4 regions of the Pseudomonas sp. JL27(2026) genome follow, and region 2 is predicted to be linked to each of the others. Evidence: predicted binding sites of a transcription regulator. Region 2 holds the regulator's gene; each other region holds the start of a gene.
What was found. Region 2 encodes FliA, which starts transcription of late flagellar genes. Its sites were predicted from a motif close to CTAAAGTTTNNNNNNNNNNNGCCGNTAA; they were not measured.
Positions count from the first base shown of each region.

Region 1: a site for FliA is predicted at 1,423-1,450, ahead of AC1Z1G_RS04260 (methyl-accepting chemotaxis protein). Genes of this name have one in related genera too.
Region 3: a site for FliA is predicted at 1,432-1,459, ahead of AC1Z1G_RS19995 (methyl-accepting chemotaxis protein). Genes of this name have one in related genera too.
Region 4: a site for FliA is predicted at 2,453-2,480, ahead of AC1Z1G_RS21020 (flagellar protein MotY). Genes of this name have one in related genera too.

Region 1 covers NZ_CM167794.1:940,651-946,437, forward strand. The annotation lists gene ampE (regulatory signaling modulator protein AmpE) at 1-54, shown strand, start outside; gene AC1Z1G_RS04260 (methyl-accepting chemotaxis protein) at 1,693-2,397, shown strand; gene AC1Z1G_RS04265 (hypothetical protein) at 2,589-2,978, shown strand; gene AC1Z1G_RS04270 (TatD family hydrolase) at 2,979-3,755, opposite strand; gene cra (catabolite repressor/activator) at 3,758-4,753, opposite strand; gene ptsP (phosphoenolpyruvate--protein phosphotransferase) at 5,037-5,787, shown strand, end outside.
Region 2 covers NZ_CM167794.1:1,775,896-1,781,682, reverse strand. The annotation lists gene AC1Z1G_RS08000 (chemotaxis protein CheA) at 1-1,492, opposite strand, end outside; gene AC1Z1G_RS07995 (protein phosphatase CheZ) at 1,520-2,308, opposite strand; gene AC1Z1G_RS07990 (chemotaxis response regulator CheY) at 2,330-2,701, opposite strand; gene fliA (RNA polymerase sigma factor FliA) at 2,868-3,608, opposite strand; gene fleN (flagellar synthesis regulator FleN) at 3,605-4,435, opposite strand; gene flhF (flagellar biosynthesis GTPase FlhF) at 4,550-5,787, opposite strand, start outside.
Region 3 covers NZ_CM167794.1:4,394,430-4,400,216, reverse strand. The annotation lists gene AC1Z1G_RS20005 (inorganic phosphate transporter) at 1-102, opposite strand, end outside; gene AC1Z1G_RS20000 (transporter) at 277-1,299, opposite strand; gene AC1Z1G_RS19995 (methyl-accepting chemotaxis protein) at 1,576-3,201, shown strand; gene AC1Z1G_RS19990 (PepSY domain-containing protein) at 3,348-3,668, opposite strand; gene AC1Z1G_RS19985 (sterol desaturase family protein) at 3,823-4,710, shown strand; gene AC1Z1G_RS19980 (helix-turn-helix transcriptional regulator) at 4,715-5,398, opposite strand; gene AC1Z1G_RS19975 (glycerophosphodiester phosphodiesterase) at 5,399-5,787, opposite strand, start outside.
Region 4 covers NZ_CM167794.1:4,631,468-4,637,254, reverse strand. The annotation lists gene AC1Z1G_RS21035 (peroxiredoxin) at 1-592, shown strand, start outside; gene rnt (ribonuclease T) at 667-1,344, opposite strand; gene pyrC (dihydroorotase) at 1,341-2,387, opposite strand; gene AC1Z1G_RS21020 (flagellar protein MotY) at 2,560-3,468, shown strand; gene AC1Z1G_RS21015 (argininosuccinate synthase) at 3,598-4,815, shown strand; gene AC1Z1G_RS21010 (hypothetical protein) at 4,968-5,672, opposite strand.

The DNA of each region.
Region 1 (5,787 bases), 840 kb from region 2:
CGTGCCGCCGTGCTCTGGTATGCGGGGTTTGCGTTGTGGACTGTTCTGCCGTAACCACCTCAACGCTGAAATGAACCTCATTGTGGTGAGGGCGCTTGCTCCCGCTGGGGGCGAAGCCCCCCAGTACATGCCCAAGTGATTAGGAAAACCTTATCCGGCCTTTTGCGGCTGCTTCGCCGCCGAGCGGGAGCAAGCGCCCTCGCCACAAGTGGTTCATCTGTTCAGATGAACCATATCTTGTCGTTAACCTTAAGTTACAAAGCCATCTCTTGATTTGAGCTATACAGAAGTAGCGCGCCATAGTGGCTATCTGCTGTATTCGGCTGCGCCGACCAATAAAAATAAAAAATCCAAGGGAGGCTTCCAGTGAAGAGCTTGCTCTATCCTGCTGTCGCACTGATGAACCGCCTGAGCTTCGGCATGAAGTTCAGCTTGATCAGCGTGCTGTTTTTACTGCCGATGCTGGTGACCAACTTCTATCTGGTCCGCGACTCCTATCGCGAGTTCCAGGGCACCCAGGTCGAATTGCAGAGCCTGGACCTGTTGGGCAGCAGTTTGACATTGCGGCGGGACCTGGAAACCCTGAACAACCTCGTACAGATCAACGCCACCCTCGGCCAGTCCGGCAAGGCTGGCGATGTCGAGACGAAAATCGCCGCCCTGGAGCAGACCCTCCTGCAACGCTTGCAGGGGTTGAAGGCGATGGCCATCGACCCAGATCAGATCGCGGTGTTCGACGCCAAGCGCGATGAAATGATCAGCGCCTTCAAGGCCCAGCAAGCCGAAAATTCGCTGCAAAGCAAAAGCGCATTAATCGGAAAATTGCTTGGCAGTGCGCAGGTTTTCAGTCAGATCATCGCCAGTCAGGCCGGCCTGAGCCGCGACAACCAGAGCGACATGCGCCAGTTGAGTGAATTGATCACCAGCGTCACCCCGCGCGTCACCCAAATCCTCGGCGAAGGTCGGGCGATGGGGGCTTATTCCCTGGGGCAGGGCTTTCTCAACTCGTCTTCCAGCACCCGATTCGATGAACTGCTGGCGCAGATCGAAAGGCTCCAGGCCGAGTACGGGCTGAAATTGCAGGACGCGCTGGGCTCCAGTGCGGCGGCCCGCGAGCGTCTCGCTTCATTGGCCGACACCAGCAAAGCGTCGCTGAAAAAAGCCAGCGAGCTGTTCGAAGAGCAAGTGGTCATGGCCGACACCCTCGATGCGCCGTGGCCCGCGTTTTACGATCAGGTCAGCGAGTTGATGGCTCAGACTTACCAGTTGAATGAAGCGACGCTGAAGTTTCTCGATGTTCAGTTACAGCAACGTCTGGAGCAGAACCGTACGCACATGGTGCTTCAGGCATCGGCCCTGACGGTGGTGTTCGTGCTGATCTTTTACCTCTACGGCGGCTTTTACGCCTCGACCCGCACCACGCTCAAGCGTTTGGGCGCGGTGATGGAAAAAGTGGCGGCAGGTGATATGACCGTGACCTTTACCGCTCACAGTCGCGATGAATTGGGCGAGTTGGGCAAGGTGTTCAACGCCACCGTGGCCAAGATTCACGACCTGATCGAGTTAGTGGGCAAGACCGTTAACGAAGTCGAGCGTCAGGCCGGGCAAGTGGAGTCGGTGTCGGCCCAGAGTAATCAGGCCGTGGCCGGTCAACGCAGTCAGATCGAGCAGGTGGCCACGGCGATGAATCAGATGTCAGCCACCGCCCAGGAAGTGGCGCGCAGTGCGGCAGCGGCGGTCAGCAGCGCCCACAGCGTCAACGACGAAACCATCAGCGGCCGTGGCCTGGTGGAGTCGCAGCAGGGCAGCATTGCACAACTCGCCAGCGAAATTGATTCCTCGGTGCAGGTCGTCAATCAACTGGCCAGTGACAGCCAGTCCATCAGCCGCGTGCTGGAGGTGATCAAAAGCATCGCCGAACAGACCAATCTATTGGCGCTCAATGCGGCCATCGAAGCCGCTCGGGCCGGTGCACAGGGGCGCGGTTTCGCGGTGGTCGCCGACGAGGTGCGGACCCTCGCCAAGCGTACGCAACAATCAACCGAAGAAATCGAGCAGATGATCACCCGGCTGCACAGCGGCGTCGGCGCGGCGGTGAAGGCCATGGGCGTCAGTCATCAGACGGCGAGCGGTACGGTGGGGCAGTCGGAAAAGGTTCAGCAGGCACTGGAAAACATCCTCGGCGCGGTGGGCATGATCGTCGATCAGAACCAGCAAATTGCTGCTGCCGTGGAGCAACAGACCTCGGTGGCCCACGATATCGACCAGAACATCGTCGAGATCAACCGCGCCGGGGAGCGCACCGCCCAGGGCGCACACCAAACTGAAGACGCCAGCCGGGCGCTCTCTGCACAAGTGGTGCAGTTGAAGCAGTTGATCAGTGCCTTTCGTGTGTAGTTGAGCCGGGCGCCGAAGGAATGCTGAATTCTCCGTGTCGTCTTGGTCTGAACAATCTGTAGTACTTATTAACTTTGTGAGTGAGCAGTTTCCTGTTTTCCTTCTCGGTCGGATTTGCTGTCTTCAATGATGGAAGATCCGCGTCTTTCGACCCGCTGGCTATTGCGCCACTGCCCTGAGGGAGTCCGTGTATGACTGCTGCACCCATTGGAATCAAGGGTCGCTGTGCCCATTGCCAGATCACCTTGCTGCTCAAGCCCTGGCAACTGAATGCGATCGCGATCAACGAGGCGTTTGCCTGTTCCCATTGCCAGCAAACCTTGCAGCTCAGTTGCCCGAAGCAGATCAAGCGCTTCAAGTCACTGGATGCGCTGGCGATGCTGCGCGCCAGCATGATTGTGTTGGTCGCGACAGCACTGTTGGTCGCGCTGGTGCTGGAGTGGGTGGGCTTGCTCAGTGTGGTCGAACAACTGAATTTCTCGCTGGTCGCGGTTTTTGTCTACTTCGTGGTGATGCGCCTGGCCCGGCATCGGCAGCACATGACGCTGATCCTGCAAGCCGCCAGGGCACACGCCGACTGACTACCAGTTGAACAGCGCGCAGGTGTTGGCGGTGCTGGCGGCCGCCAGTTGCTCTGGGGTGATGGTCATGATGTCAGCCAGCGCCGTGCAGATGGCGGGCAAGTGAGCCGGGCTGTTACGTTGGCCGGGGAACATGGCGGGCGCCATGTCGGGTGAATCGGTTTCCAGCACCACGCTCGCCAACGGCAGTTGAGCGATGACCTTGCGCAGGCGCAAGGCTTGCGGCCAGGTTGCAGCGCCGCCAAGGCCCAGTTTGAACCCCAGCTTGATGTACTCGCGGGCTTCTTCCTGGCTGCCGGCGAAGGCATGAATGATCCCGCCACGCTTGAGCTTGAAGCGTTTCAACGTCGCAATCACCGCCGCATGGCTGCGCCGTACATGGAGCAGGGCCGGCAGCGCGAAGTCCGCGGCCAGTTGCAGTTGCGCCTCGAACAGCACCTGTTGGCGTTCGCGGTCCAGGGTCTCCAGGAAGTAATCCAGACCGATCTCGCCCACCGCACACAATTGCCGATGCCCGGCCAGTCGGGTCAGCCAGTCGCCGAGTTCCGTCAGGTCGGCGGGACGGTGTTCATCGAGGTAAACCGGGTGCAGGCCAAACGCGGCATGCAGGTCGGGATCACGTTGCACCAGATCCCAGAGGTGCTGCCAATTGCGCTGATAAACCCCCAGCACCACCATCCGCCGAACCCCTTGGGCGCGACAGTCTGCCAACAGCGTTTGGCGGTCGGCGTCGAACTCCGCAAAGTCCAGATGGGTGTGGCTGTCGATCAGCTCCACGGTCAGTCCTGGCGAATTCGCTGTTTGAAGGTCCGTGCAATAGCCTGCACGCCGGGCTGATACTGGCCGTCCTCGATGGCGGCGAGGGCCAGTTGCAAGGCTTTGTCGGCGATCAATTGGTGTTGCTGGGCCATGGCGTTGACCGGTAACGGCAGGAAGTCCAGCAACTGGGTGTCGCCAAACGTCCCGAGGCGTAGCGGGCGGGACTTGAGCGGGAAGTCGTGCAGCGCATCGAACACGCCTTGCAGCAGCACGTAAGACGTGGTCACCAGCGCGTCCGGCAAATGGCCGAGGCGTTGCAGCAGTTCTTCCATCAACTGGCGGCCGCATTCACGACTGAAAGACTCGCCGTGTTCGATCATGACCTGGCCTTCGAAGCCGTCCAGTGCCTGCCTGAAACCGGCCGCTCGCTCCTGGCTGATGCTGAGTTCGGGGCGCGCGCCGATCAATGCGATCTGTTTGGGCGCCGGCTGCAACAGGCTGCGGGTGAGGTGCAGGCTGGCTTCGCGATCATCGCTGATCACCGAGCAGAAATGCTCGGGCTCCATGACCCGGTCGATGGCAATCACCGGCATGCCCTTGGCCTGTAACTGGCGGTAGCTGTCGTCATCGGCCGGCAGGCAACTGGCGACGATCAGCGCATCGCAGCGGCGTGCACGAAACAGCGCCAGCAATTGCCGTTCGCTGTCCGGCGCATCGTCGGAGCTGGCGATCAGTAATTGATAACCCCGTGCCCGGGCGCCTTGTTCGAGCAGCTTGGCAATTCGTGCGTAACTGGGGTTTTCCAGGTCCGGCAGGATAAAGCCCAGCGTGCGGGTGTGCCGACTGCGCAACCCGGCCGCTTGAGGATTGGGCGTGAAGCCATGTTGTTCGACCACCGCGCGCACGCGCTCGACGGTGGCGTTGCTGATGCGCTGCTGTTCGGCCTTGCCATTGATGACATAGCTGGCGGTGGTGACGGACACACCAGCCAACTGGGCAATATCACTGAGTTTCAACCCGGGAGTTCCTTGTTTTTCGGCCGATATTTTGTCCAATCCTACCCGATTAGGGCATGCGACCATTGTCGCAGCGCATCCGATGCGTGGACTTCAGGCCTTGAAGATTATCGAGTAATGTAGTCATTCACCTAGATTAAACGTTTCAGCCGGCGTATTTTCCTCATTATTGGCTATTTTGGCCGGTGCTACCGCGAAACTGCCAAAGAGTGTCCGCACAAAAGCCTAAGCTGATTCATTCAAAACAATACCTGGTGCATCATCGCGCCAAAAAGGAGAAAGCATGCTCGAGCTCACCCCGGAGCAGATATCCATGGGCCAGTCGGCCGTGGATAAAGCCGCTGCATTGCACCTGCTGGCCGACACACTGGTGGCCGATGGTTTGGTGGCCGACGGTTACCTTGCAGGTTTGCAGGCCCGAGAGGCTCAGGGCTCGACCTTTCTCGGTCAAGGTATTGCCATTCCCCACGGCACGCCGCAAACCCGCGATCTGGTGTTTGCCACCGGCGTGCGGCTGTTGCAGTTTCCCGAGGGCGTGGACTGGGGCGACGGACAAATCGTTTACCTGGCGATTGGTATCGCTGCCAAATCCGACGAGCATTTGCGCTTGCTGCAACTGTTGACTCGCGCCCTCGGTGAAACCGATCTGGGCCAGGCGTTGCGTCGGGCCAGTTCCGCCGAGGCCTTGCTGAAACTGCTGCAAGGCGCGCCGCAAGAGTTGGCGCTGGATGCGCAGATGATCGGCCTCGGCGTTTCCGCCGACGACTTTGAAGAGCTGGTCTGGCGCGGTGCCCGGTTGTTGCGTCAGGCCAACTGCGTCAGCAACGGGTTCTCGGCGGTGTTGCAGCAGGTGGAAGCGCTGCCGCTGGGCGACGGGTTGTGGTGGCTGCACAGCGAGCAGACGGTCAAGCGGCCGGGGTTGGCCTTCGTCACGCCCGATAAGCCGATGCGTTACCTGGGCCAGCCGCTGAGCGGGTTGTTTTGCCTGGCGAGCCTGGGGGAAGCGCATCAGGCATTGCTTGAACGTCTTTGCG
Region 2 (5,787 bases):
CACGGGACTTGCCCGAAGCTTCGCGCTCTTCCGGCGACTCGATACCGTGGTCGACCGCGTTGCGCACCAAGTGGACCAACGGGTCGGCCAGGGCCTCGACGAGGTTCTTGTCGAGGTCGGTTTCTTCGCCGACCAGCTCCAGGTTGATCTCTTTCTTGAGCTGGCGCGCCAGGTCACGAACCAGGCGCGGGAAGCGCCCGAAGACCTTCTTGATCGGCTGCATCCGGGTCTTCATGACCGCGGTTTGCAAGTCGGCGGTGACCACGTCGAGGTTCGACACAGCCTTGGACATGGCTTCGTCACCGCTGTTGAGGCCCAGACGGACCAAGCGGTTACGCACCAGTACCAACTCGCCGACCATGTTCATGATTTCATCGAGCCGTGCGGTATCGACGCGCACGGTGGTCTCGGCTTCACTGGTCGGTTTTTCCGGTGGCGGCGTCGCAGCAGCACGAGCCGGAGCCGGCGCTGGGGCCGGAGCAGCGGCTTTCGCTGTTTCAGCCTTGGCTGGCGCAGCTTTGGCTTCTGGCGCCTTGGCCACCGGCTTTGGCGCGGCCTTGGCAACAGGTGCAGCCACTGCCGCCGTAGCCGAACCGGCCACTTCGGTGAACTTGCCTTTGCCGTGTAACTCGTCGAGCAGCGATTCGAACTCGTGATCGGAGATCAGGTCGCTGCCGGCTGCAGCCGCGGTCGGTGCCGCTTGTGCCGGAACCGAAGCAATGGCCGAGTCCAGCGCATCAACGGCAAAGGTGCCTTTGCCGTGCAACTGGTCGAGCAACGCTTCAAATTCGTCGTCGGTAATATCGGTATTGGCTGGCGTCGATGCAGGTGCCGCCGGCACTGCCGGTGCTACCACGGCATCCACCGCGAACTGACCTTTGCCATGCAGTTGGTCGAGCAAGGACTCGAACTCGGCATCGGTAATTTCATCACTGCCTGGCGCAGCAGCTTCTGCCGCAGCCGCTGGGGCTTCGGCCTGCTCCTTGACTGCATTCAGCGAGTCGAGCAGTTGTTCGAATTCGTTGTCGGTGATGTCGCCCGATTCGCTTTCAGCGACCGGTGCCTCAACCACTTCTTCGACCACGGGCGCAACCTCGGCCGAGGCCGGTTCGGCCAGGCGAGCCAATGCCGCCAGCAGCTCCGGCGTCGCTGCCGTGATCGGTGCACGCTCGCGGACTTCGCTGAACATGCTGTTCACCGCGTCGAGCGCTTCGAGAACCACGTCCATCAATTCCGAGTCGACGCGACGTTCACCCTTGCGCAGGATGTCGAACACGTTTTCGGCGATGTGACAGCACTCCACCAGCTCGTTGAGCTGGAGGAAGCCGGCGCCCCCTTTTACAGTGTGAAAACCGCGAAAAATTGCATTGAGCAAGTCCGCATCATCCGGTCGGCTTTCAAGCTCGACCAGCTGTTCGGACAGTTGCTCTAGAATTTCGCCGGCCTCAACCAGGAAATCCTGAAGGATCTCTTCATCGGCGCCGAAGCTCATTAATGGGGTGCTCCTACAGGTCTAAACCTAAAATCCAAGGCTGGAAAGCAAATCGTCCACATCGTCCTGACCGGACACAACGTCTTCACGTTTATCGGCATGAATCTGCGGACCTTCACCCTGCGTGAGATGTTTTTGTGGATCTTTTTCGGCCAACATCGCTTCGCGGTCATGTTCGATGCCTGCAAAGCGGTCGACTTGACTGGCCATCAGCACGAGTTTGAGCAGATTGCTTTCGACTTCGGTGACCAATTGGGTCACACGCTTGATGACTTGCCCGGTGAGGTCCTGGTAGTCCTGAGCCAGCAGAATGTCATTGAGGTTGTTCGACACGGTCTGAGTGTTCTCGACGCTGCGCGTCAGGAAACCGTCAACGCGCCTTGCCAGCTCACGAAATTCCTCGGCACCGACTTCACGCCGCATGAACCGGCCCCAGTCCGCACTCAAGGCCTGGGCATCAGTGCTCAGGCCATTGACCAGCGGGGTGCTGTTCTCGACCAGGTCCATGGTGCGATTGGCTGCGGCCTCGGTCAGCTTGACCACATAGGACAGGCGTTCGGTGGCATCCGTGATCTGCGACACTTCCTCGGCTTGAGGCATGTGCGGGTCAATCTGAAAATTGACGATCGCGCTGTGCAGCTCGCGAGTGAGCTTGCCAACTTCCTGGTACAGGCCGCGATCACGGGTCTGATTGAGCTCATGGATCAGTTGCACCGCGTCACCGAACTTGCCTTTTTCAAGGCTGTCGACCAGTTCGCGGGCATGTTTTTTCAGGGTCGATTCAAAATCGCCCTGTGAAGATTCGTTGTGCTCCATAGCTCCCCCGTGGCGGATGCATCAACCGATGCGTTCGAAGATTTTTTCGATCTTGTCTTTCAACGCCTGGGCCGTGAAGGGTTTGACCACATAGCCGTTAACGCCGGCCTGAGCCGCTTCGATGATCTGCTCGCGCTTGGCTTCAGCGGTCACCATCAGTACAGGCAGGTGCTTGAGCTTTTCATCGGCACGCACGTGACGCAGCAGATCGATACCGGTCATGCCAGGCATGTTCCAGTCTGTTACCAGAAAGTCGATGCTTCCGCTGTTGAGCACAGGGATGGCGGTAATGCCGTCGTCTGCCTCGACCGTGTTGGTGAACCCAAGGTCACGCAACAGGTTTTTTATGATCCGCCGCATCGTTGAGAAGTCATCAACGATGAGGATTTTCATGTTCTTGTCCAATTCGACCTCCAAGCAGTCTTAAACGCGCTCAGCACCTGAACGCGCCATTTCAATCAATCCGGCGTAACACTCAACGACTGTCTGGAGTACAACGGGCCGAGACCGGTTCAGCCTAAGCCGTACCAGCCTCGTTCGCAGCGCCCCACACGGCCTGTCAACGCGCTCGCCACTCCCCCAAACGCCCCCGCAAACGGGCCGCGCACTGGCTGTGTAACTGGCTGACCCGCGATTCGCTGACCCCCAGGACCTCACCGATTTCCTTGAGGTTCAGCTCTTCGTCGTAGTACAGCGCCAACACCAGTCGCTCACGCTCCGGCAAATTGGCAATCGCGTCCGCCAGCGCAGCCTGGAAACGTTCGTCTTCCAGGTCACGCGACGGCTCGAGATGAGCACTCGCGCCATCCTCATGCAGCCCTTCATGCTCGCCGTCCTGCAACAGATCGTCGAAGCTGAACAGCCGGCTGCCCAAGGTGTCGTTCAAAATCCCGTAATAATCATCGAGACTCAATTGGAGTTCGGCCGCAACCTCGTGATCTTTAGCGTCACGGCCGGTTTTAGCTTCAATCGAGCGAATTGCGTCGCTGACCATGCGGGTATTGCGGTGGACCGAACGCGGCGCCCAGTCCCCCTTGCGTACTTCATCGAGCATCGCCCCACGTATGCGGATACCCGCATACGTCTCGAAGCTTGCGCCTTTGCTTGCGTCGTACTTGGTCGACACTTCGAGCAAGCCGATCATCCCGGCCTGGATCAAATCCTCGACCTGGACACTGGCCGGCAGGCGAGCCAGCAGGTGATAGGCAATACGCTTGACCAGTGGCGCATAGCGCTCGATCAATTCGTACTGGGCGTCACGTGCCGACTTTTTGTAAAGGTTGTAACCGCTGGCTGTCATAGCACAGGTCCTGCCGTTTGTTGCACGAGACGCTCGACGAAAAACTCCAGGTGCCCGCGCGGGTTGGCAGGCAACGGCCAGGTATCGACCTTCTGTGCAATGGCCTTGAACGCCAGCGCGCACTTGGAACGCGGAAAGGCTTCATAGACCGCACGTTGCTTCTGCACTGCCTTGCGCACGCTCTCGTCGTAGGGAACGGCACCGACGTATTGTAAGGCGACGTCCAGGAAGCGGTCCGTGACCTTGGTCAACTTGGCGAACAGATTGCGGCCTTCTTGCGGGCTTTGCGCCATGTTGGCCAGCACGCGGAAGCGATTCATGCCGTAATCGCGGTTAAGCAGCTTGATCAGGGCATAGGCATCGGTGATCGAGGTCGGTTCATCGCAGACCACCAGCAAAACCTCTTGCGCGGCGCGGACAAAACTGACTACCGAGTCACCAATACCGGCAGCGGTGTCTATGACAAGCACGTCGAGGTTGTCGCCGATATCGCTGAAGGCCTGAATCAGGCCGGCATGCTGGGCAGGGCTCAGGTGAACCATGCTCTGGGTGCCGGAAGCTGCCGGAACGATACGAATACCGCCAGGCCCCTGCAATAACACGTCGCGCAGCTCACAACGGCCTTCGATGACGTCGGCCAAGGTATGTTTGGGTGTCAGCCCCAACAGGACGTCGACGTTCGCCAGACCCAGATCGGCATCCAGCAGCATGACGCGCCTGCCAAGCTCGGCGAGAGCCAGGGACAAGTTAACTGACACGTTAGTCTTCCCGACGCCACCTTTGCCGCCGGTCACCGCGATCACCTGTACGGGATGCATGCTGCCCATGTTCTTTCTTTACCTTGTCTTGCTTAGACGCGGGCTACATAACTGGCTGCGCGTTCACACTGGAACAATGCATGGCAGTCCGTCGATGTAGGTACAAATCTATTCATTAATACCTCAGCCAACCCGCTTGGTCGGGCTGTGGTAGAGATCAGCGAACATGTCAGCCATGGCTTCTTCGCTGGGTTCTTCCTGCATTTGCACACTGACGGCGCGGCTGACCAGTTGGTGGCGGCGCGGCAGGTGCAGGTCATCCGGGATACGCGGCCCATCCGTGAGATAGGCAACGGGCAATTCATGACTGATGGCCAGGCTCAACACTTCGCCCAGGCTTGCCGTTTCATCCAGTTTAGTCAGGATGCACCCGGCCAGCCCGCAGCGCTTGTAACTGTGATAAGCGGCGGTCAGTACCTGCTTCTGGCTGGTGGTAGCCAGAACCAGATAATTCTTCGACTTGATGCCACGCCCGTTCAGGCTTTCCAACTGCATGCGCAATGCCGGATCGCTGGCTTGCAGGCCGGCGGTATCGATCAACACCACACGCTTGCGCAGCAGCGGATCGAGGGCTTGCGCCAGGGACTGGCCCGGATCGACATGGGTCACGGAAACGTTGAGGATCCGGCCCAGGGTCTTGAGCTGTTCCTGCGCACCAATACGGTAGCTGTCCATGCTCACCAGCGCGATATTTTGCGCGCCGTACTTGAGCACATAACGGGCAGCCAGCTTGGCCAGGGTCGTGGTCTTGCCCATGCCGGCAGGGCCGACCATGGCAATCACGCCACCTTCTTCAAGCGGTTCGATTTCAGGCGTGCTGATCATCCGCGCCAGATGCGCCAGCAGCATGCGCCAGGCTTGGCGAGGCTCTTCGATTTCGGTAGTCAGCTCCAGCAAATCGCGGGACAACGGGCCGGAGAGACCAATACGTTGCAGGCGACGCCAGAGGTTGGCCTGGGCCGGACGGCTGCCTTGCAGTTGATTCCAGGCCAGGGAGCCGAGCTGGACTTCCAGCAACTCACGCAGGCCGTTTAGCTCGAAACGCATCGAGTCGAACGCGCGCGGATCAACGCCGGTGCTCGCCGCAGGGGCAGGCGCCGGACGCTTGGGTTCAGCGTAGGTCGGCTCAATCAGCGGCTCGGCCGCGGTCAGCGGCAAACCGGCGAACAACTGCCGATTGGTACTCGCGTCGCTGTCGCCACGCAGGCTCAGCTCGGCTTGAGCCGTGACAATGCGTGACTGGGTCTTGCGCAACTCGTCTTCGAGCTCGATGTTCGGCACACGCGGCGCCAGAGCCGACAGCTTGTAATCCAGGGCAGCCGTCAACTCGACACCACCGGCGATCCGGCGATTACCAATAA
Region 3 (5,787 bases), 2.6 Mb from region 2:
TACCGCGAAAAACACCACGGTGGTGAACACACCGGTTTTTGCATCGAGTGCCGGCCGGGTGTCGCTGGCGGGGGAGGCGGCAGTCAAGGAAGGAGTAGCCATTGCCGGACAGTCCTGTGGAAGAAAGGAGTGCCCGCCATGATCGTTGCTAAATGTTACACAGAGGCTGCCTCAGATCAGGGTTTAGGTTTTTTCCGGGCCCATTGATCCGAATGCACTACCTGTGGTGAGGGAGCAAGCTCCCTCGCCACAGTGAATGGTTGGGCTGAAATGTGCTCAGTAATCCTGGCGCTTGCGAAACGCCCAGCGCCCCGCCAGCACGGTGAAAGTTGCCACCAGTGCTACCAGGATCCAGAAGCCTTGCGGGTCGCCGGAAAGCGGAATCCCGCCGACATTCATGCCGAAGAAACCGGCAATGATGTTGATCGGCAGCGCCAGTACGGTGACCACGGTCAGGGTAAACAGCGTGCGGTTGCTCTGTTCGTTGAGGTTGGCGGCGATTTCTTCCTGCAACAGCTTGATCCGCTCACCGAGGGCCGTGAGGTCGTTGATGATCAGCGCGAACTCCTCGGTGGACTTGCGCAGCTCCTTGACGTCGTCTTTCTGCAACCAGGGCGGCGGCCGGTTCAGCAGCCGCAGTAACGAACCGGGCTCCAGCGCCAGTAACCGCTGCAACCGCACCAGCACCCGGCGGTTGGCGCCCAGTTCGGCGCGGTTGGTGGACAGGCGCGAGGACAGCAACTCATCTTCGATCTGATCGACGCTCTGGCTGGTCTTGCGCACGATCTGCGTCAGCACTTCGCCCTGGTCGCGCAGCAAATGCACCAGCAATTCAAGCGGTGAGCGAAAGCACTCGCCGGCCTTGACCGAGGAACGCAGTTTGTCCACCGAGTGCAGCGGTTGCAGGCGCGCACTGACAATCAACCGACTGCGGGCGCAGACCCACAGGGTCGAGACGTCCGAGGACACCATGCTGCTGAGGTTGAACACCACATCGTTGACCACCGCGAGCAACGCGCTGTCGACGTGTTCAATGCGGGTTGAACGTGAGCCTTCGTGCAGCGCCTCGAAGAATTCGTCCGGCAGCGCCAGATGGCTTTTCATCCAGCGCTCGCACGCGGCGTGGGCCAGGTTCAAATGCAGCCAGAGGAACTGCTCGGGGTCGTCCGGTACCTGCAAATACTGCAACGCCTTGGCCGAATCGATCTCGCGGCCGCGTTCGCCGGGACGAAAGCTGAAGCCGTAGAGCAGGCCGAACAGGTCAGAATCACGGTGACGTTGGTCAATGCTGTGGTTCATTGAGTCTCGCTGGGGAGGCGCCTGTCAGAACGTTCACAGGCTCACTTGAGCCGCATCATTGCAAGGCTTTTTGACCGTTTTGTGACGATTTGACGGCGCCGGTAAATTGCCTTCGACCGGTGGTCGGATTGCCTCAAGAAAGCGCCCGTAGCGCCGATGGCATAAACGTTAACGTGCACGCTTCTGGCTGTGGGCCGAAGCGTTGCTGACAGGGATGTCCGGACACTTTGCATGCCCGTGCGGTGCGTGCCTCATCCCTGTCATGAGTATCACTCGATGTTTTTGCACAAATCCCTGAGAGCTCAAATCCTGGCACTGCTCAGCGGCAGCCTGTTTGCGATGCTGTTGATCGCATTGGCCTGCTTTCACTTCCTCTCCAACGGGGTGCAGAGCTATAGCAACCTGATCGAAGGCCCGCTGCATACCTCGCAACTGATCGATGAGGCCAACCTGCAGTTCAAGGCCCAGGTTCAGGAATGGAAAAACGTTCTGCTGCGCGGCAAGCAGCCGGCCGAGTTGGACAAGTACTGGAAACAATTTGAAGAGCGCCAGGCGGATGTCCAGAAAATCCTGGGTGAGCTGACCCACGAGCGGGGCATTGACGCTTCACTCAAGAATCGCCTGGAAAGCCTGCGTGAAGCCCATCGTGTATTGGGTGGCGCGTACCAGAAGGGCCGTGACGCTTACGTGGCCGCCGGTGCCGACGCAGCCGTCGGGGACAATGCCGTCAAAGGTGTGGACCGCGCCGCCAGTGAACAGATGAGCGAACTGGTCATCGACTTGCGCAAGCAAGGTGTCGAGCAATCGGCGCTGATCAGCGCCAGTGCCGACCGCACCGTGTTACTGGGGATCGTGGTGATGCTCGCTTCGGGTCTGTTGATTGGCTTGCTCAGCCTGTGGCTGGTCAACCGTCAATTGGTCGACCCGATTCGCAAGTTGATCGAGTACGTGGCGCAGTTGAGCCAGGGTCGTTTCTCCGAGCGCGTGAACAACGACCGTCAGGATGAACTGGGTCGGTTGGCCGTTGCGGCCAATACCTTGCGTGATTTCCTGGCAGAAACCTTCAGCCGTCTGCAACGCAGCGCCACTGACCTGAACAGCGCCAGCGGTGAACTGAACTCGATTGCCGGGCTGATGGCCAGCGGCACCAACGAGCAGTTCAACCGCACTGATCAGGTGGCCACGGCGATGAACGAGATGTCTGCCACCGCTCAGGAAGTGGCGCGGCATGCGGCCGACGCGGCGAAAGCGGCCGACGACGCCGACCAGTCGGCCCAGCAAGGCGAAAAGGTCATGCAGGGGACGATTTACACCATCACCCAGATGCGCGGCGAAATCGCCAACACCGCCACGGTCATCCGTCGTCTGGAAGCCGACAGCGGGCGCATCGGCAAGGTGTTGGAAGTGATTCGCGGCATTGCCGAGCAGACCAACTTGCTGGCACTGAACGCTGCCATCGAAGCGGCCCGGGCCGGTGAAGCCGGACGCGGGTTTGCCGTAGTGGCCGATGAAGTCCGTAGCCTGGCCCAGCGCACGGCGGCTTCGATCATCGAGATCAACCAGATCATCCAGAGCGTGCAGACCGGTGCAGTGGACGCGGCGCAGGCCATTGAAAGCGGCCAGTCGCGCAGCGAAGAAAGCGTCGAGCAGGTGACAGAGGCCGGCGCCATGCTGGAGCGCATCACCGCGTCGGTGGAAGCGATTCGCGACATGAACCGTCAGATCGCGACCGCGGCCGAAGAGCAGACCTCGGTCGCCGAAGACATTTCGCGCAACCTGACCGAGATCACCAGCATCGCCAGTACCAATATGGACAACGTGCAACGCACCGAGGCCGCCAGCCACAACCTGCAAGGGTTGTCGGGGCAGTTGAACGAAGTGACGGCGCGCCTGAGCGCCTGATTCAACCTGCCTGCCTCATCGTGTTGCGACCCGGTCACCGAGTTGCTACACGATGACTCTACAAGGGCGTAACCCTGCGGGCATTTACCGCCGAGGTGCAAAAAAGCCGCGAGACCCGAAGGTCTCGCGGCTTTTTGTTGGGTGCGTTACTTGTCTTGCTTGTTGCTCAGTACCTGGCCGGTCTTGGCGTCCAGTGTCACGTCCCACTTAACGTTCTTGGCGTCACGGATTTCGACTTCGTAAGCATAGGCGCCGGTCGTGGCATTGTGCTCAAGTTCGGTGTCGGTGATGTTTGCCGCTGTGGTGCCAGGGTGCTGGGCCAGGGCGGCCTCATTGAGCTTCTGCATGTCCATGATGGCGCCGTCCTTGAGCAGGCCCGGGATCAGGTCCGGACGCACATCCGCCATGGCGAAACCGGCGGTCAGGGTCAGGGCGGTAGCAGTGAGCAGGGTGGTCAACGTCTTCATGGGGTCAGTCCTTGTGTGAGCTGTTTAAGTGGCCTCAGGTTAGCCTGCGCAACTTAATTCATCCTTAATGGCAAACGGCTGCATGTTGCGCCGTTTGTTCAATCGTCGCACACGCCAGCGCTTCATGCTGGGGCCTGGATCAATGGAGGCCCGTATGAAACGAATGATGGCGACACTGTATGCCCCGCTGTTTCTGGGCGGCTTTTTGAGTCTCGGTGTGGGGATGGTGAGCGCGCAAGGGCTTTCTGCATGGTGGCTGTTGCCAGTGTTTCTCGGTGCATTGCTGGTGTCATTCCTGGCGGAGTGGTGGTTGCCCTATGAGCCTGCCTGGAACCAGTCTCAAGGGGATGGCCGACGCGATATCGCCCATGCGCTGGTCAACGAAACCCTGAACGCACTCGGCTTGCTGACACTGCCGGGGCTGGTGGCAGTGCTGTCGTTCGAGGGCATTTGGCCCAGTGGTTGGCCGCTATGGCTGCAACTGTCGATGGCGATCGTCATTGCCGATGCGGGCATCAGCCTGACCCACTATCTCAGTCACCAGGTGCCGTTCTTGTGGCGTTTGCACGCTGTGCATCACAGTGTCCAGCGGCTGTATGGCTTCAACGGACTCATGAAACATCCCCTGCACCAGATGTTGGAAGCGTTAGCGGGATTGCTGCCGTTGTTGCTGTTGGGGATCCCCGTGGACGTGGCGGCGTTGCTGGCGTTTGCCATCAGCATCGAGTTGCTGTTGCAGCATTCCAATGTCGACATGAAGCCTGGGTGGTTGCTGCGGGTGTTCGCCTGGGCACCGGTACACCGTTTCCATCACATGAAATACGGCGCGGCCGGCAATGTGAATTTCGGGTTGTTCTTCAATTTGTGGGACCGGTTGCTGGGCACGGCTTTTCAATGCGACAACTATCAGATCCGCCAGGGGGACCTGGGGATTGGCAGTCGACCGGACTTTCCTCAGGGTTACGTCGAGCAGTTGCTTGATCCGTTCACCCCCGAGCGATTGGTCGAGGAACCCGTTGTACCGCAGCCGTTGCGCCGCTGAGGCATCAGTCACGCAGTGCTATCTGGAGGCCGTTCAGCCCGTGGCTGGCGGTCACGCCGAAGATCTTTTTCAGTGTGCGGGACAAGTGCGCGGCATCGGCAAAACCCGCGTCATGGGCGGCTGATGTCACGTTGCTGCCGGCCAGTATCAGGGCCATGGCCAGGCGCAGGCGCCGCCAGAGCACCAGCCGCCGCACAGGCAAACCGACTTGCCGGGCGAACAGCCGTTCAAGCTGACTCAGAGAGACATGAGCTTCATTGGCCAGGCTGGCCGCCGAGACTTTATCGGTGAGCAGCCTGTCCAGGGCGGACAGTGCGCGTTCGATGCGGGGGTCATTGACGGCTCGGCGGGGGCAGAGGTTCATGGCGTGATCGATGCTGTGCAGGGACAGTTCGACGTCGGCCAGCATGCTCTGCAAGTGCGCACCATCGAAGATCAACGGTTCGGCGTAGACACTGAACACCGTGTCGGGCGCGTCGAGAATGGCGTGGCGGTGCAGCGAGGGGATAAACAGCCGATGACCCGTGCAAGGAATGCCTTCAAGGCTCACGGTGACCGGTTGCCTGGGGGCTAAAATCAGTTGATGGGCGTAATGAGCATGGGGCGCAGTGCGCCCCAGCTGACCGTGGATCAGGCCAAAATCACGCCCTAACCACAGGCGGCCTGTCCAATCAAAGGTCTTGCTCACTCAATAACCGTTCTTCTCAAGCAACTGCGCAACGCTGGCGGTGGCCGGGCGCTGGTAATACTTGAGCAACTCCGAGGCACGGTTGGTGAAGATGCCGTCGACGCCTGAGTCCATCACTTTCTTGTAATCCACGGCATCGTCGATGGTGTAGACGTGCACCAGCATGCCTTTGTCGTGGGTGTACTGGTTCATCCAGGGTTTTACCAGGTCAAAATAGCTTTGATCACCGCCATTGGTCAGCGCTGCCGAAGGACCAGTGCCGATGGCGCCCTGGGCCTTGGCGTAGTCGACCCACTGCTCGAACTCAGCCTTGTCCTTGGGTTCCTGCTTGGCGTAGTAGGCGGCTTTGTCCTTGTCGCCGGATTCGGCGAAGCTCACCTTGGACTTGG
Region 4 (5,787 bases), 2.9 Mb from region 2:
CGTAGGCAAACAAGCCCCTGACTTCACCGTTCCGGCCGTACTCGGCAATGGCGAAATCGTCGACAGCTTCACCCTGTCCTCGGCCATCAAAGGCAAATACGGCCTGGTGTTCTTCTACCCACTGGACTTCACCTTCGTCTGCCCGTCCGAGCTGATTGCCCTGGACCACCGCATGGCTGATTTCAAGGCGCGCAACGTTGAAGTGATCGCGGTTTCGATCGACTCGCACTTCACCCACAACGCCTGGCGCAACACCCCGATCAATGCCGGCGGCATCGGTCAGGTTCAGTACATCATGGCTGCCGACATGAAGCACGATATCGCCAAGGCCTACGACGTTGAGTCCGAAGGCGGCGTGGCTTTCCGTGGTGCGTTCCTGATCGACGACAAAGGTGTTGTTCGCTCGCAGATCGTCAACGACCTGCCGCTGGGCCGTAACATGGAAGAGCTGATTCGTCTGGTTGACGCCCTGCAATTCCACGAAGAGCACGGTGAAGTTTGCCCTGCCAACTGGAAAAAAGGCGACAAAGGCATGACCGCTTCGCCAGCAGGCGTTGCGGCTTACCTGACCGAGAACGCTGGCAAGCTGTAAGCCAGGCGTCAGGCAAAAAAACCGGCCCTCGAGGCCGGTTTTTTTATGCAGGGCAATTCTTCAAGCGACGTGACTCAGTCGTTGAAATCTTCCCAGCCGCCCATCTGTTTCCAGCGATTGACGATGCCGCAGAACAGATCGGCCGTCTTCTCGGTGTCGTAGCGCGCCGAGTGAGCCTCGCGGCCGTCGAAATCGATGTCGGCCGCCTGACACGCCTTGGCCAGCACGGTTTGACCGTAAGCCAGGCCCGCCAGCGTTGCGGTGTCGAAGCTGGAGAACGGGTGAAACGGGTTACGTTTCATGTCCAGGCGCGTGACGGCAGCGTTGAGGAAGCCCAAGTCGAAGCTGCTGTTGTGGCCGACCAGAATCGCGCGTTTGCAGCCGTTGGCCTTCAACGCCTTGCGTACACCACGGAAGATGTCGGTCAGGGCCGCCTCTTCACTCACGGCCATGCGCAGTGGGTGATCGAGCTTGATGCCGGTGAACTCCAGGGCCGCGGCTTCGATGTTCGCGCCTTCGAAAGGCTCTACACGAAAGAAATAGGTGTGTTCAGGGAACACGAAACCTTTTTCGTCCATGCCGATAACGGTTGCGGCGATTTCCAGCAGGGCGTCGGTGGCGCAATTGAAACCACCGGTTTCAACGTCGACAACGACCGGCAGGTAGCCACGGAACCGGGCTGCCATCGGGTGGCGCGAACCGCCGCCACCGCCATGACCGTCCTGTTCGTCGTCGAAATGATCTTCACTCACGCGTGTTCCTCCAGCAGGCGCCAGCGCAGTTTTTCACCGGCGCGCAGCGGGATGACAGTCAGCTCGCCGAATGGCAGGCTGGTTGGGGCGGTCCACTCTTCGCGGACCAGGGTAATGCGATCGGTGTTTGCCGGCAGGCCGTAGAAACGTGGGCCATTCAGGCTGGCGAAGGCCTCGAGTTTATCCAGCGCGTTGCGCTGCTCAAAGGCTTCGGCGTACAGCTCGATCGCAGCAAAAGCGGTGTAGCAACCGGCACAGCCGCAAGCTGTTTCTTTGGCGTGCTGGGCGTGCGGGGCCGAGTCGGTGCCCAGGAAGAACTTCTCGCTGCCACTGGTGGCGGCATCGAGCAGGGCAACCTGGTGCGTGTTGCGCTTGAGAATCGGCAGGCAATAGAAGTGCGGACGAATCCCGCCGACCAGCATGTGGTTGCGGTTGTACAGCAAGTGGTGAGCAGTGATGGTCGCGCCAACGTTGGCTGAAGCCTCGTTGACGAACTGTACTGCCTCTGTGGTGGTGATGTGTTCAAACACCACTTTGAGCGTTGGGAAACGCTCCACGACACGGCGCATGTGTTCGTCGATGAAGACCTTTTCGCGGTCGAAGACATCGACGTCGCCACGGGTGATTTCACCGTGAATCAGCAGCGGCATCCCGACTTCGGCCATGGCCTCGATCGCAGGAAATATCTTGTCGATGCTGGTGACGCCGGAGTCAGAGTTGGTGGTCGCGCCGGCCGGATACAGCTTGGCGGCGTGAACAAAACCGCTGGCCTTGGCCGCACGAATTTCTTCAGGCTGGGTCCGGTCGGTCAGGTAAAGCACCATCAGCGGCTCGAAGCGGCTACCGGCCGGGCGCGCAGCGAGGATGCGCTGGCGGTAGGCGTCGGCTTCAGCGGCGTTGCGCACTGGTGGTACAAGGTTTGGCATGATGATGGCGCGACCAAAGGTGCGCGCGACATCCGCGACAGTGTTGGGCAACGCAGCACCATCGCGAAGATGAATATGCCAGTCGTCGGGACGCAGCAGGGTCAGGCGGTCGGACATTGGGAATTCCAGGCGGGTCAAACTGAGGGGAATGCTACCGGAAAAGACTCTCTCAGGCACTCGCTATCAAGTTTTGTAGGATGCAACCGATATCCCTAGGGTGTGCTGTAAACAAGTGATATGCCGTAAACGAGTGTGTCGGTCTTTTGTGTAGAAGCCAGTGGAGCCTCCCGTGCGCCAGCGTTATTTAGCCTTGCTCAGTGTGTTTGCCAGCCTTCCTGCGATGGCGCTCACTTTCCAGACCCGTCTGGAGAGCATTGAGTGGACGGTCGAGGGCGACAAATTCGAATGCCGCTTGATCCAGCCGATTACCGATTTCGGTTCGGGTGAATTCGTACGGCGCGCCGGCGAGCAGGCAACCTTTCGCCTGAAGGCCTACAACTCCATGATCGGTGGCGGCTCGGCCACCTTGCTGGCGGCCGCCGCGCCGTGGCAACCAGGGCGCAGCGACATCAACCTGGGGGCGGTGAAAGTCGGTAGCGGCAATGTGATGTTGAACAGTTCACAACAACAGGCCGGCCGGTTGATTGGCGGTTTGATGGATGGCCGCAGCCCGGTAGTGCGTCATTATTCGCGCGACGGTGGCGTCTCGGAAGTGCGTTTGCTGCCGGTCAAATTCAGCAAGGCGTATGCCGACTATCAAGGTTGCGTGGCCAAGCTGTTGCCGAAGAACTATGAACAGGTGAAGCAGGCCGAAGTCGGCTTCCCCGGCGGTGGTATCGAACTGGATGCCCAGGCCAAGGCCAAGTTGCAGGTCATGCTGGACTTCATGAAAGCCGATCCGACGGTCAATCACATCGAACTCGATGGCCATTCCGACAACAGCGGCAACCGCCTGACCAACCGCGATCTGTCGCGGCGCAGGGCTTTGGCCGTGATGGACTTCTTCAAGGCCAATGGCTTTCAGGAATCGCAAGTAACCATGCGTTTCCACGGCGAACGCTACCCGTTGGCACCCAATACCAACGCGGCCAACCGAGCCAAGAATCGTCGGGTCAACGTGCACCTTGAGCGTGTTGCGCCGGTCGAGAAACCAGCCCCTCAGGCCAGCTCCGCGCCGAACGCTGCTGCCACCTCCTGAACCCGCTGTAATCGTCGCCCACTCGACATAATCTGTCGCTTCGTCGTCATAAGCTGTCGCGCCACTGTAAATTATCCGGTTTGATCGGTAGACTTGACCGCTTTCCGTACAACCCGGTGGAGTGATGGCATGGCGGACGTAAACAAGGTCGTTCTGGCGTATTCCGGCGGCCTGGACACTTCGGTGATCCTCAAGTGGCTGCAGGATACTTATAACTGTGAAGTAGTGACCTTCACCGCTGATCTGGGTCAGGGCGAAGAGGTCGAACCGGCCCGCGCCAAGGCTCAGGCCATGGGCGTAAAAGAAATCTACATCGATGATCTGCGCGAAGAGTTCGTGCGTGATTTCGTTTTCCCGATGTTCCGCGCCAACACCGTTTACGAAGGTGAGTACCTGCTGGGTACTTCTATCGCTCGTCCGTTGATCGCCAAACGCTTGATCGAAATCGCCAACGAAACCGGCGCTGATGCCATTTCCCACGGTGCAACCGGCAAAGGCAACGACCAGGTTCGTTTCGAACTGGGCGCCTATGCACTCAAACCAGGCGTGAAAGTGATCGCGCCATGGCGTGAATGGGACCTGCTGTCGCGCGAGAAGCTGATGGACTATGCCGCGAAGCACGCGATCCCGATCGAACGTCACGGCAAGAAAAAATCCCCGTACTCGATGGATGCCAACCTGCTGCACATCTCCTATGAAGGCGGCGTGCTGGAAGACACCTGGACCGAGCACGAAGAAGACATGTGGAAATGGACCGTCTCCCCGGAGAACGCGCCTGATAAACCGCAGTACCTGGAACTGACCTACCGTAACGGCGACATCGTTGCACTGGACGGTGTTGAAATGACGCCGGCTACCGTGCTGGCGACCTTGAACCGTATCGGTGGCGAACACGGTATCGGCCGTCTGGACATCGTCGAGAACCGTTACGTGGGCATGAAGTCCCGTGGCTGCTACGAAACCCCTGGCGGCACCATCATGCTGCGCGCTCACCGGGCGATCGAATCGATCACCCTGGACCGCGAAGTGGCTCACCTCAAAGACGAGCTGATGCCCAAATACGCCAGCCTGATCTACACCGGTTACTGGTGGAGCCCTGAGCGCCTGATGCTGCAACAGATGATTGACGCATCCCAGGCCCATGTGAACGGCGTCGTTCGCCTGAAGCTGTACAAGGGCAATGTGATCGTCACCGGGCGCAAGTCCGATGAGTCGTTGTTCGACGCCAACATTGCCACCTTCGAAGAAGATGGCGGCGCCTACAACCAGGCTGATGCAGCGGGCTTCATCAAGCTCAATGCATTGCGCATGCGTATTGCTGCCAACAAGGGTCGCAAACTCTTCTGAGTCCCTTGACCTGAGTTATGCCATGACCCTGCTTTAAACAGGGTCATGGCTGATTCAAGCATCAGAGATGCTGCTGAATCGTTGTATTCGAATTAACAACTTCCTTGCTGTTGTGCAGGTCTCAACGGCGAGCATCGTCGTTCAGACCGATGCTAGTCAATAACGGTCATTGTCAGCTTTCTCAGGCTGTAAATCATGTAGGCATCTTTGGTGCATCTGTCATTGCGTTGGTAGTCCTTCAGTGTCTTCTTATTGAAGGCGCGGTCTGTCTTGCTGTCGGTGATGAATACAATGATGCCGTGAGTGACTTCTCGCTGTTGTCGGTTTTTCTCCATCAACTGATCAAGTTCCCTCTTGCTGCGCAAGGGCCTCACATCAATAAACTGAAAGCGATTCAATTTTCCAACAAGCTTTAGCGTTTGCTGGGGGGCTGCATTTATGGTGAGTGTTATCTCCTCGGGTGGGGATTGTCCGTGAGTGGGGACGTCGTCTGATTGTGCCGTGCTGGGTCTTTTTTTAGTGTGCTTGTTCGTTGCGACTCGATTGTTTTCATATGGCCTGTGAGTGGTTTCTTTAAGTTTCTCTTTCTCTGTGCGGTTGACTTCATTGATGACGCTTACAAACTGTTTGCTCTTTTCGAAGTCTGAAGGGGCGTACAGCGATTTGTAATTGAAGTTAAGAGTGACGAAGAAGAGTAGTAATAAGTAAAAAGGAAAGCTGATGAGGAACCAAATGTAGACTTCTCGCTCTTCGTTGTCGAGAAAGGGGAGTGATACGGCTGCCGATGTTTCAGATATTGCTGCGAAAATAGCAATGACTGTCATGGGGTTAGTTATTTTTCTCTGATATTTTTTCATGTCGGTTACTCATTAAAACTTTTTCTATTCTATAGGGTTGATTGTCCTGGGGGCTGATGTGTTGGGCTATAGCAGTTGTAGTATGAGTGTAAAGGGTATTTTTACTGTTGATGTG